One region of the Brevibacillus sp. MS2.2 genome, then DNA from elsewhere that is predicted to be linked to it. Evidence: predicted binding sites of a transcription regulator. Region 1 holds the regulator's gene; the other holds the start of a gene.
The links. Region 1 encodes LexA, which represses DNA repair genes until DNA is damaged. Its sites were predicted from a motif close to CGAACATATGTTCG; they were not measured.

Region 1 (5,883 bases):
TTCCAAAAACTCATGGAGGCAATCGTAGATGCCATCGACTTTAACCTTATCCTAGAAGGAAACCATGAGGAACTAGAGGAAGGCAATTACTATTACAATTTTAAGCAGTACATGGAACGTGTAGACGATCGGTTGGCGAAATTAGCGATGGAAACCATGCCATCGCCCGCTTACAAGGAATTCGTCTTAAACTTGAACATACTAAATCTGGACATCCAATTCGAAAACCGTAAGCTTAAGTTGCGCCCCTTGACGGAAGACGTAGAGCATGCTAATCAAACAACTAGCGTCATTATGGACTGGTTGAAGCATGATCATCCAGCCATTGCGGATGTTTATAAAGAGGCGCTCGAATCATACTCTAACGGGCAGCCAGTGTCATGCATTGCCAGTTGCCGTATCATCATGACAGGCCTGTTTTCGGAATCAAAGGACGAGCAGACTAAGTGGGCCAATGGGCTTCGGAACGTTAGTACGGATCAAAATATCCAAAACGTAACCGCAAAGGATATTATAGACAATAAGGCCAATCGAAACTTCAACTATCCTAGATTTCGATCGATCTATGGCCTCTACGTGATGACATGTGACTTAGGAGCGCACAATCTGGAGGGACCAATTATAGACGGAAGCGTACAACGCGAAGTCGCAACTATGAATGACGCGCTCCTCTGCTTACGAATGACACAGGACGTTCTCTTATGGGTTAAAGCAACGAAGCAAAGGTGAAGCCTTAATTGGGGGACAAATAGCCGAAATCGAGACATCAACTTCGAGGGGAACTGCCCCCCAGATAAATAGTTTTTAAACAGCATTATTTCTAACCCGGCCCGAATAACAGTCCGGGTTTAATGCATTTTTTGCCTGCGATTTAGTTAATTTTAATATCAGAGAACAGAGGTCCATTACCCGATAAATGTCACGGGAACAAAAGTTGTAGACTGGAGTTATTAATACTACACATATGTTGAATAGTAACTTTGGCAACTTTTTTAACATAAGTTATAGACTGATCCCTATAAATAAGCAGCATCAGACTAAGACTTGGAAAATAAGGACTTTGACTGCTGCTGTTATATAACGTTATCTCTCACAACGAAAACATGAAGAGGAAGGTCAATCAATGCAAATACTAAAATCTTCATGCTTAGAATGTTAACAATGTGTTACATCATATATAAAGTCAAGTAAATTAATAACTTTAACGATTTTGTTGACACTTAATATAAATGAGCGGATGCCTGTCATCTTAAAAAAAGAGGACGAGGACTTATGGCTTGATCGAGAGAAGTATGATCGGTTGCAGCTCCAGTCGCTGTTTACCCCCTATGATTCCAGCGAGATGATGGTGTATCCGGTATCCACCAAAGTGGGCAGCCCGAAAAATGATGATCCTTCCTGCATTCAAGAAGTAGAGATCGACTCATTGTTTGAAGATGAATCCTTTCGTAGGACCTGAACTCTTTGTCGTAATTCCTGTTCGGTTAACGACTCTAATTGCAACAAAGCCTCGTATGGATCATCACCCGGAATATGAAAGTATCGAGCAAATGCAGGCTCTGTTTTGATGCCGTTTTGCTTCAGAGCTCTGATATGTTGGTACGCATGCACGCCTCCTATGTCTAGCAATCGTGCTTCGATGTCCATATGACGATAGGCATTTTGCTTTTCGACAGCTACCGGTTGAGCAAACAATTCAAACCAAAAGTCAGCTGTGAAAAACGAGATTACGCACGTAGGAGTAGTTTTTACATCTAGGTGTGTCACTTCAAATCCGGGAAAGCATCCAAACGCTGTACGAACAGCTTGCTCAAACTGTTCCAGATCGTGACTCTCGCAAATAATATCCAAATCGCTTTGCACAACGTCAATATCTAATGGGATGGTTCCGGCAAGCACAGGACGGAATTCGGATAGTACCTCCATGATGTGGGTCTGTTGTATCGCGTCCCACGCCGCTTTTTGGCGCATCGTCCCTCTACCCAAGTAAGAAAGATCATGCCAATTTCTCATGAGACTACCTCCAGTCTACTTTCTTTTAAAATAGTTTAGACAAAAGTGAATAAGTACGCAACGAAATTGGTCATCACTCGTATACCTAGATGAAGGGAGTGTAGTAGATGGAAATATTTTTGTGGGTAGTGGTTGTGTTATTGTTCTTGCTAAGCATCGCAGGAATTTTTTTACCCGTTTTACCTGATACGATATTACTGTGGGCGGGCTTCTTGCTCTATCACTTTTTCATTGCAGATCCGGGAGCGGGATTGCCGGCCTCCTTTTGGTGGGGAATGGTCGTTCTAAGTATTCTGCTTTACGGTGCTGACTTACTGACGAACATGTACTTCGTGAAAAGGTACGGAGGGTCCAAATGGTCGTCCATTGCTGCGGCGGTCGGAATTATTCTTGGGATTTTCGTTTTCCCACCGTTTGGTATGCTGATTTTGCCGTTCGTATTCGTCGTTCTTGTAGAGTTAATGGTGCAGAAGCAATCGATGGAGCGAGCAGTGAAAGCGGGCGTAGGTTCATTGATCGGATTTTTGGGCAGTGCAGTCGTAAAAGTCATCTTGCAAGTTTCGATGATCATCTGGTTTTTTGTCGCCAGATAACATATAGAAAACGAAAAGGACAGCCGAGGCTGTCCTTTTTTTACGTGGAAACTAGTGAATGAGTCGATAAACACCGATGACTTTACCGAGAATGGTGACATGCTCCAGAATGATCGGTTCCATCGTGGCATTTTCCGGTTGGAGACGGAAGTGGTTCTTCTCTTTGAAAAATCTTTTGACGGTCGCTTCGTCTTCTTCTGTCATCGCTACGACAATGTCACCATTGTTTGCTACGTGCTGTTGGCGAACGATTACGTAATCTCCGTCGAGAATTCCGGCATCAATCATACTGTTCCCGGAGACGCGCAGCATATAAACCTTGTCAGAAGTCACGATATTGTCTGGAAGAGGGAAGTATTCTTCCACATCCTCAATGGCAGTAATCGGTTGTCCAGCGGTTACTTTTCCGATTACTGGCACACGGACGACAGAGTCTTCGAAATTGTCTTGAAAACGATCTTCATCGGATAGCAATTCGATGGCGCGAGGTTTGGTAGGATCTCGACGAATGAGGCCTTTTTTCTCTAAGCGTGCCAAATGCCCATGTACCGTTGAGCTGGAAGCTAGTCCAACAGCCTCTCCGATTTCACGTACAGATGGCGGATATCCTTTATCACGAACTTCCTTTCGTATGAACTCGATGATGGCTTGTTGTCTACTCGATAATTTTGACATAGAAAGACACCCCTGATTTCTCGAACATATTTTCCTATATTATACCATGGGAGCTTGCGTTCGACAAACATAAGTTCGATTCTTTGTTGACATGAACATATGTTCTCATTTATCATGAGGTTATAAGTGATCAGAACGTATGTTTGTGAGGAGGCTATTATTATGAATTCATCGACTGTTCGTAATCGTTTCGAGAAAAAAGAAGAACGCCGTGTTCGTTTTGGTATCACGAGAGGACAAGCTCTCTTGTTTCTTATTACATTTACTCTCTTTTTTTATTTGTTGACCGAACTAGTGTTTGCTTCTTCGCCAATAGAGGAGCCACAAGGTATAGAAGTAACCGTACAATCTGGAGATAGCCTATGGTCATTAGCTGTTCAATACAATCCAGATCCGCATATGGATGTTCGAGACTATATAATAGAGATTAAAGATGCGAACGGTTTAGAGAGCAACAGGATTTATCCAGGTCAGACTCTCATCCTTCCTGATACTCCGTAAGTGTTCGGCTGTCTTGCGGGATCATTCGAATGTGGTATAATGAAGCGGCACTACTACAGAGTGGGAGGAACCAGCAGTGGTATCTGACGCAGAAATTAAACGCATTAACGAATTGGTCAAAAAATCTCGCGAAGAAGGTTTGACCGAAGAGGAAAAGCTTGAACAAAAAGCATTGCGCCAAAAGTACATTGACGCCGTTAAGCTTTCATTGAGAGCAAATTTGGATTCCATCCGTTATGTGGAAGACCTTGAAGAAAATAAGCCAAAACAGTAAGATAACAATTACTGATACGACAGACATCCTCGCTTGACGCTAGGGTGTCTTTTTCTGTGACATACATAACAGCTTTGATAGCCAAGGAGGGAAAGCGATGGCCTGGATAGCTGTGGCGGTTGGAGGAGCAGTTGGCTCTCTTTTGCGCTACCTATTGTCTTTACTCGCAAACCAACCGGGATGGCCGTGGGGAACCTGGATCGCCAATGTTTGTGGATCTTTGATCATCGGCATCTTGTTCGTGCTAGGGAAAGAACGTGGCATTTTATCTCCGACACTCTATCTTTTATTTGCAACGGGGGTCATGGGAGGATTTACGACGTTCTCTAGCTTCTCCTTGGAAGTGGTCTCTTTTTGGGGAGAAGGCCACTTGTTGCGTGGCACTTTGTACGCTCTTCTCAGTTTGGGAGTCGGACTACTTTCTTGTGCGGTTGGAATATGGTTGGCTAGGCAATGGTCCTAATACGTTCAATGACACGATACATGTGAGGGGGAATGATTGTGAGTACACAGCATCGTGATTATGAATTGGAACAAAAAAAGCTGGATGATACCATTTCAGCGATCGACGAAGAAATGGAGCAGCTTCGTAATGATATTCGCGAGGCAACAGATGACTATGTGAAACAGGTCGTTAACTATAATAAGGCAAAGGATTTGCGTTACCTAGAAGATCAGGGGCGAGAGAAGCCTTATTTCGGCAGAGTGGATTTCTTGAAGGATGAAATCTACGAGCTGGACCAGGTCTACATAGGAAAACGGGGAATTGTACGCAGTGATACGTTTGATTCTGTCGTCGTGGATTGGCGTGCGCCTATCGCCAGTCTTTATTATTCCGGTGAGAGCAAAGACGCGTTTTACCGGATGGGACGCGAGATCGTACGTGGTGAAGTTCGATTAAAGCGTAATTTTGCGATCGAAGACGGAAAGATCGTCGGCATCTATGATGGAGCAGTAAAAGAAACGATTAACCGTGAGATGGGGCATCCCGACGAGTTTTTGCAAGAGGGCTTCATCGATGAATTTTTGGCAGCCAATCTGAATCAGGCGAACGATAGCAGACTAAAAGACATCGTCGCAACGATTCAATCTGAGCAAAATGATATTATCAGGGCGGAAAAAGAACGGCCCATTGTTGTGCAAGGAGTAGCAGGGAGCGGAAAAACGACCATCGCGCTGCACCGACTCTCCTATTTGATTTATAACTACCAGGATTCCATGATGTCCAAAAAGTTCATGGTGTTTGCACCTAACCGGATGTTTCTTACCTATATATCCGAGGTTTTGCCTGAGTTGGGGGTCGATGACGTTCAACAGTCTACCTTTGTAGATTGGGCAGCACGTCTTGTGAAGCCTCTGCTGCCAAAAGGATGGAAAATCGTGAGTCCTGATAAGCCCCTTCAATTGTTCTTCGAAGAGGGGCAGGATGAGCGCCAGCAAGAAATGACGCGAAACAGACTTCGCTTCAAAGGATCACTCGCTTGTCGGGAGGCGCTTGAGCAATACATTCGTCATATCGTCGACACAAGAATTCCTTTTAAGAAGCTCAGCTTTTTATACAACAAGACGAAGCAAGTCTTTTCCATTCCGGGTGATTTTATTCGTCAATGCTTCCTGGAGTTATTCGCGAATATGCCGTATCATCGCCGGGTAGAAGCGCTTCGCAAGCATTTGAAACAAGAAATGAACAAGCAATTGTTTGCTCATTTGCGAGAGCGAAAAGTCGATTTGGACAAAGAAGGCTTGTACAAATTCGAGAAAATGCTGGAGCAAATACTGGATTCGTACCTGACTTCGTTTCCAAGACTGGAAATCTTTGCGGCTTAT
Region 2 (5,883 bases), on a different contig from region 1:
ATACCCGTGCATTTGTTGATTTGAAACGCGCCAGTGTCGTCGAGCTGATCAAGCAAAAGCTGGAGAAGCTGAATGTAGGAGCATAAGGATAGTTGGGGAGAAGGTATGCAGTCAAACGTGCATATCTTCTTTTTTTTCGAGAAAAGCTTGTCCATTCGGAAACTTACGGGTGGCTGTCACGTCTCTATGTAGGAGGAAAAAAGAGGGAGTGGGTTCGGTGTTCAAAGTGAAAAGAACGGTCTCGTGGTTTTTGTCGGGTGCATTAGCTGCCGCCACGGTTTTTGCTGCCCCCTTATCAGGAGCAGGTGCAACGAGTCCTGTGAGCGTAGCGCAGGCTCAAGCGGTTGTGGCTGTGCCGATGCATGTGACGAAAGGTGTCCAAAAGCTAGTCAAGCTTTTACCGGAACTATCTTCGCGCTATGTCGTTTACGGTGGCGATGTAGATGGACCCGGTGTTAGCGGGGTGGTGGTCACGTTTGCACAATCTGCTTCTGAGGCCGAATCGTCCATGGATAATGCGATTTTTGACGGACAGACAGGGGAGCTGCTCAGACTGAATCTTACCCCGAAAGCAACAACAAAGCCTGCCTACCCAACTGAGCAGCAAGCCAAAACACGTGCGTTGGCTTTTGTTGCTGGTTTGCAGGGAACAGGTACAGGCAACACCTATCAAGCGAGGGAGGTTTATAAAAATAAGGACTTGTTGACGGTTCGACTGGTGCGAGTTCTGAATAATGTGGTACTCGATGACGATTATGATTGTCTCGTCAGTTTTGATGCATCGGGAAGAATCGTTTGGTTTTCTACGTTTGATGGCAGATTATATGAAAAAGTAAGTCCCTCTTCACTCCCATCTCCTCAGCGCGTCATCTCAGCCGAACAAGCTGTACGAAAGTGGCAAGAAAGCCGTCCATTGGAACTTGTTTATTTATTGCCCATTCATAATCAAAGTGATCAGGTAGATGCAAAGCTCGCTTATGTCCTGAAAAATGGAATCATAACGCAACAACATACAGGTAGTGCATTGGATGCTTTTAGTGGCAAACAATTGATAACAAAGAATAACCGAGCGACAACCCCGCCGTCTCAGACCATCAATGTGACTGGAACAGGTGAGAAGTGGGTAGCGCAAACCGAGACGCAAGCGCGAGATTTGTTACGCTTGTTGTTTAGCGTTGAAACAGAAAAGCTGCCGCTGTCCGTCTACGAGGCGAGTTACGACGATGGTTCAGCCCGTCGGTATTTCATATGGGGAAATTTTGGTGAGGGGTTATCCGATGCTGACAAGATATCTAGATTGGCTACCTTTCCTGAGGGAAGCAGTAACGGCGAGCAGCATCATCTCCTCGTGACGGATGCAAAGACAGGTCAACTGCTCGAATTTTCCACAAAGGAGAACAATCCGCAATGGTCAAACGTGAAAACGGATAAGAAGCGGGATCGGATGGAAGCGGATAAGCTTTTGAAAAGACTAACTCCGTCTGGAAGTAATCAGATACTAGTAACGGAGGATGGAGATGAAAGGTACACCTCGATCGTAGCTGATCCTCTTGTGAACGGCATTCCGGTTTATGGGATCAATCAGAGTGTGGAGGACGGGATGTATACGATTCGAATCGATTCATGGACGGGTACATGGGAGCAGGTGAGCATAAACAAACCGGTCAGTGTCAAATACCCGGCCCGTTCCCAAGCGCTTAAAGAACAAGTGGCCATGACCCGTTTACTGCAAACCTTTCCACTTGAGCTGACCTACATCCACAAGCCAGATTACGAGAAAGACACGATTACCTGGAAGCTCGGCTATGACCTTTCGTTTCGCCAAACTCGCTCGCATTGCTTCTGTGGGGGAGAATTTAAAGTAGATGATACGTTTTATGTGGATGCGATAACCGGAAAAGTGATCGTAAACGAATAGAACTCTGTATGTGAAAAAGCCGCCTTCTCCGATTTCGAAGATGTGCGGCTTTTTGTATAGGATTCTAGGCAGTTGCTTCGAATCCTGTGATTTGATTGAGACCGACTTTCTTATCATCCTGGAGGACGAATTCGACTACTCCGTTTTTCATGCTGACAGCTTTGACCACTCCGGTAAGAGGCGTATTGGTAGAGGTGCCGTCTGGATTTGTTTGAGACTGGTTGTACATGATGTTGTAGCCGATCATTTGCGCGTAGGCAAGGGAGTTGCCCATTGTTCTGTTTTCAGGTTTTACCGTCATGCCTACGATTTCTTCGGCTTTTACGGTTGATCCATTATCCAGCTGGAATTGTGCGGTACCGTTTTTGGTAGTAAAGCCAGTGATGACGCCATTCAAGATTTCATCCACCTTGGAAACGTCGTGTGTGGTAGCTGGATTGCCATCCCGGTCGACATCCTTGGTTACTTTATAGGAAATCTCTCGACCGATCATTTCCATGTACTTCACGCTATTATCGAGCGTATTGCCAGCCAGACCTTGCGATTCCAGTCCGGAGACGTCTGCCAGTGGAATCGGTGTCGATTCGCCTGCGACACGGAAGTAGATTTTGCCTTGATCCATGTAGACGGCATCAAGGACGCCTTCTTTCTTCTCCGTCTTAGTTTCTCCCGTCATCTCGTCTTTTGTAGTAAGGGAATACGAGGCTGTACGACCTACCAGCTTTTCATACTTTTCCAAAGTAACCATGCTGTTGTTCGATTGTTCCATCAGCGTGGTCATTTTTGTGATTTTTTCTACCATGGTCAGCATACTTGTTTGCTGGATGAACTGAGAGTTGTCCATTGGGGACATAGGGTCTTGATGCTTTAACTGCTCCAGCATGAGCTTCATAAAGGCATTTTGGTCGAGCTCGGTGGTGAATTCTTTTTTGCCTTTATAGCTCATGTGCGGTTGTATATAAGGGTTATTTTTAACGGTTGTTCCGGTATCTGACATGTCAATCCTCCCTGAAGGTGGCGAGTCTATCTGCGCATGTTTGCACTTCTTTCATCTTATATCGGAAAAATCAGCGAAAAGATGAAGACAAACGTTTGTTCGAATTTTGGGCTTAAACTAGCCGAAATTGTGTTATAATGGAAGTAGAAACAGTCATGCTATGAGGAGATGAACGAGGGAATGGAGCGTTTTGAATTGGTATCGGAGTTTCAACCATCCGGTGACCAGCCGACCGCCATTGCCGAGCTGGTGGCAGGGTTAAAGGCTGGCAAGCGACACCAGACATTGCTGGGTGCGACGGGAACGGGAAAGACTTTTACGGCTGCCCAGGTAATTGCTCAGGTGAACAGGCCAACACTCGTGATGGCACACAACAAAACTCTGGCCGCGCAGCTTTGTGCAGAGTTTAAGGAGTTTTTCCCGAACAACGCGGTGGAATACTTCGTCAGCTACTACGATTACTATCAACCCGAAGCATACATTCCCCAATCGGATACGTTTATTGAAAAAGACTCGAGCATTAACGACGAGATCGACAAGCTCCGTCACTCCGCTACCAGTGCGTTGTTTGAACGCCGAGATGTGATCATCGTTGCCTCCGTCTCCTGTATTTACGGATTGGGTTCGCCCGAGGAGTATCGGGAGCTGCTCTTGTCTTTACGTGTTGGCATGGAAACAGGACGGGACGAGATTTTGCATCGTCTGGTCGATATCCAGTACACACGCAACGACATCAACTTCACGCGCGGTACCTTCCGTGTGCGGGGTGACGTCGTGGAGATTTTCCCTGCCTCGGAGAGTGAGCAGGCGATTCGCGTTGAGTTTTTTGGAGATGAAATTGAGCGGATTACTTCGATTGACGTACTGACCGGCGAGATTTTGGGACAGCGTGATCACATTGCCATCTTCCCTAAATCTCACTATGTGACGCGTGAGGAGAAAATGAAGCTGGCTGTCCAAAGCATTGAGGCCGAGCTGGAAGAAAGACTGAAAGAATTCCGTGATGCGGGCAAGCTCCTGGAAGCACAGCGACTGGAGCAACGCACACGGTACGATATTGAGATGATGATGGAGATGGGCTTTTGCTCCGGTATTGAGAACTACTCGCGCCATCTGACAGGACTGCCTGCCGGGCATGCTCCATATACCTTGCTGGATTACTTCCCAGAGGATTTTATCGTCATGATGGATGAGTCGCATATGACCTTGCCGCAGGTTCGGGGGATGTATAACGGTGACCGCGCACGGAAGGATGTACTGGTCGAGCACGGATTCCGTCTGCCTTCTGCTCGCGATAACCGCCCACTCAAGTTCGAAGAGTTTGAAGGAAAGCTGAAACAAGCGATTTACATTTCAGCTACACCTGGACCTTATGAGCTGGAGCACAGCCCGGAAATGGTGCAGCAGGTGATTCGTCCGACAGGCTTGATTGACCCGACGGTAACGGTACGTCCGATCAAGGGACAGATTGACGATTTGATTGGCGAAATTCAAGCCACGATTGCGAAAAATGAGCGGGTTCTCGTCACGACTCTGACGAAGAAAATGTCTGAGGATTTGACGGACTATCTGAAAGAAATCGGAATCAAGGTCCGCTATCTTCACTCGGATATTAAAACGATTGAGCGGATGCAAATTTTACGTTCGTTGCGTTTGGGTGAGTTTGACGTGCTGGTCGGGATCAACCTCTTGCGGGAAGGCTTGGACTTGCCGGAAGTATCGCTCGTAGCGATATTGGATGCGGACAAGGAAGGCTTCCTGCGTAATGAGCGCTCGCTGATTCAGACGATTGGTCGGGCTGCGCGGAACGCAGAGGGACGCGTTATCATGTACGCGGATAAAATGACAGATTCGATGACCTCTGCGATCCGGGAGACAGAGCGTCGTCGTTCCATTCAGATGGCTTACAATGAAGAGCACGGCATCACGCCGCAAACCGTGAAAAAGTCCGTCCGCGAAGTGATCGAGGCGACCAAGGTAGCGGAGGAAAAAGCGGATTACTTGCCACATGCAGACTTCAAGAAAATGCCGAAGAAGGATCGCGTGGCTGTTATAGAACGTATGGAAGAAGAAATGAAGGAAGCGGCACGCAACCTCATGTTCGAGCGTGCGGCAGAATTGCGTGATTTGATTCTTGAGCTGAAGGCGGAACTCTAAGGAGAGGTTTTTTTCATGCCATTAGAACATATTGTCGTAAAGGGTGCACGTGCCCATAACCTGAAAAATGTTGATGTAGTCATTCCGAGGGACAAATTCGTCGTTCTGACGGGTTTGTCTGGCTCGGGTAAATCCTCGCTTGCTTTTGACACGATTTACGCAGAGGGACAACGACGCTATGTCGAGTCTCTGTCTGCATACGCCCGTCAATTTCTCGGGCAAATGGACAAGCCGGACGTGGATTCGATTGAGGGACTGTCCCCTGCGATCTCGATTGACCAGAAAACGACGAGCCGCAACCCTCGCTCCACGGTAGGTACGGTTACGGAAATCTACGACTATTTGCGCCTTTTGTATGCGCGTGTCGGTAGAGCGGTTTGCCCGGAGCATGGCATCGAGATCCAGTCCCAGACCATTGAACAAATGGTCGATCGCCTATTGGAGTATCCTGAGCGCACGAAAATGCAGATTCTAGCTCCCATGGTGCAAGGACGCAAGGGAGAGCACGTCAAGCTGCTCGAGGACATCCGCAAGCAAGGCTTCGTCCGTGTGCGGGTCAATGGTGAAATTACCGATCTGTCCGAAGACATCAAACTGGAAAAGAACAAGAAGCATAACATCGAAGTTGTTGTGGACCGGGTCGTTGTGAAGCCGGATGTACAGGCGCGTCTCGCAGACTCCTTGGAAACGGCACTTCGTTTAGCAGATGGCAAGGTCATCGTCGATGTGATGGAGCAAGAGGAGCTGCTGTTCAGTGAAAAACATGCTTGCCCGGTATGCGGATTCTCCATCGGGGAGCTGGAGCCGCGGA

Region 2: a site for LexA is predicted at 3,004-3,017, ahead of uvrB (excinuclease ABC subunit UvrB). Genes of this name have one in related genera too.

What each region holds. Positions count from the first base shown of each region.
Region 1 is NZ_JABSUZ010000020.1:52,688-58,570, reverse strand. Features, by position in the region: gene HP568_RS18265 (hypothetical protein) at 1-729, shown strand, start outside; gene HP568_RS18260 (SOS response-associated peptidase family protein) at 1,211-1,459, shown strand; gene HP568_RS18255 (DUF4269 domain-containing protein) at 1,405-2,013, opposite strand; gene HP568_RS18250 (DUF456 domain-containing protein) at 2,121-2,606, shown strand; gene lexA (transcriptional repressor LexA) at 2,658-3,281, opposite strand; gene yneA (cell division suppressor protein YneA) at 3,444-3,782, shown strand; gene HP568_RS18235 (DUF896 domain-containing protein) at 3,859-4,056, shown strand; gene crcB (fluoride efflux transporter CrcB) at 4,154-4,519, shown strand; gene HP568_RS18225 (HelD family protein) at 4,558-5,883, shown strand, end outside.
Region 2 is NZ_JABSUZ010000025.1:12,544-18,426, reverse strand. Features, by position in the region: gene HP568_RS20425 (PDZ domain-containing protein) at 1-86, shown strand, start outside; gene HP568_RS20420 (hypothetical protein) at 218-1,918, shown strand; gene HP568_RS20415 (flagellar hook assembly protein FlgD) at 1,983-2,915, opposite strand; gene uvrB (excinuclease ABC subunit UvrB) at 3,096-5,072, shown strand; gene uvrA (excinuclease ABC subunit UvrA) at 5,088-5,883, shown strand, end outside.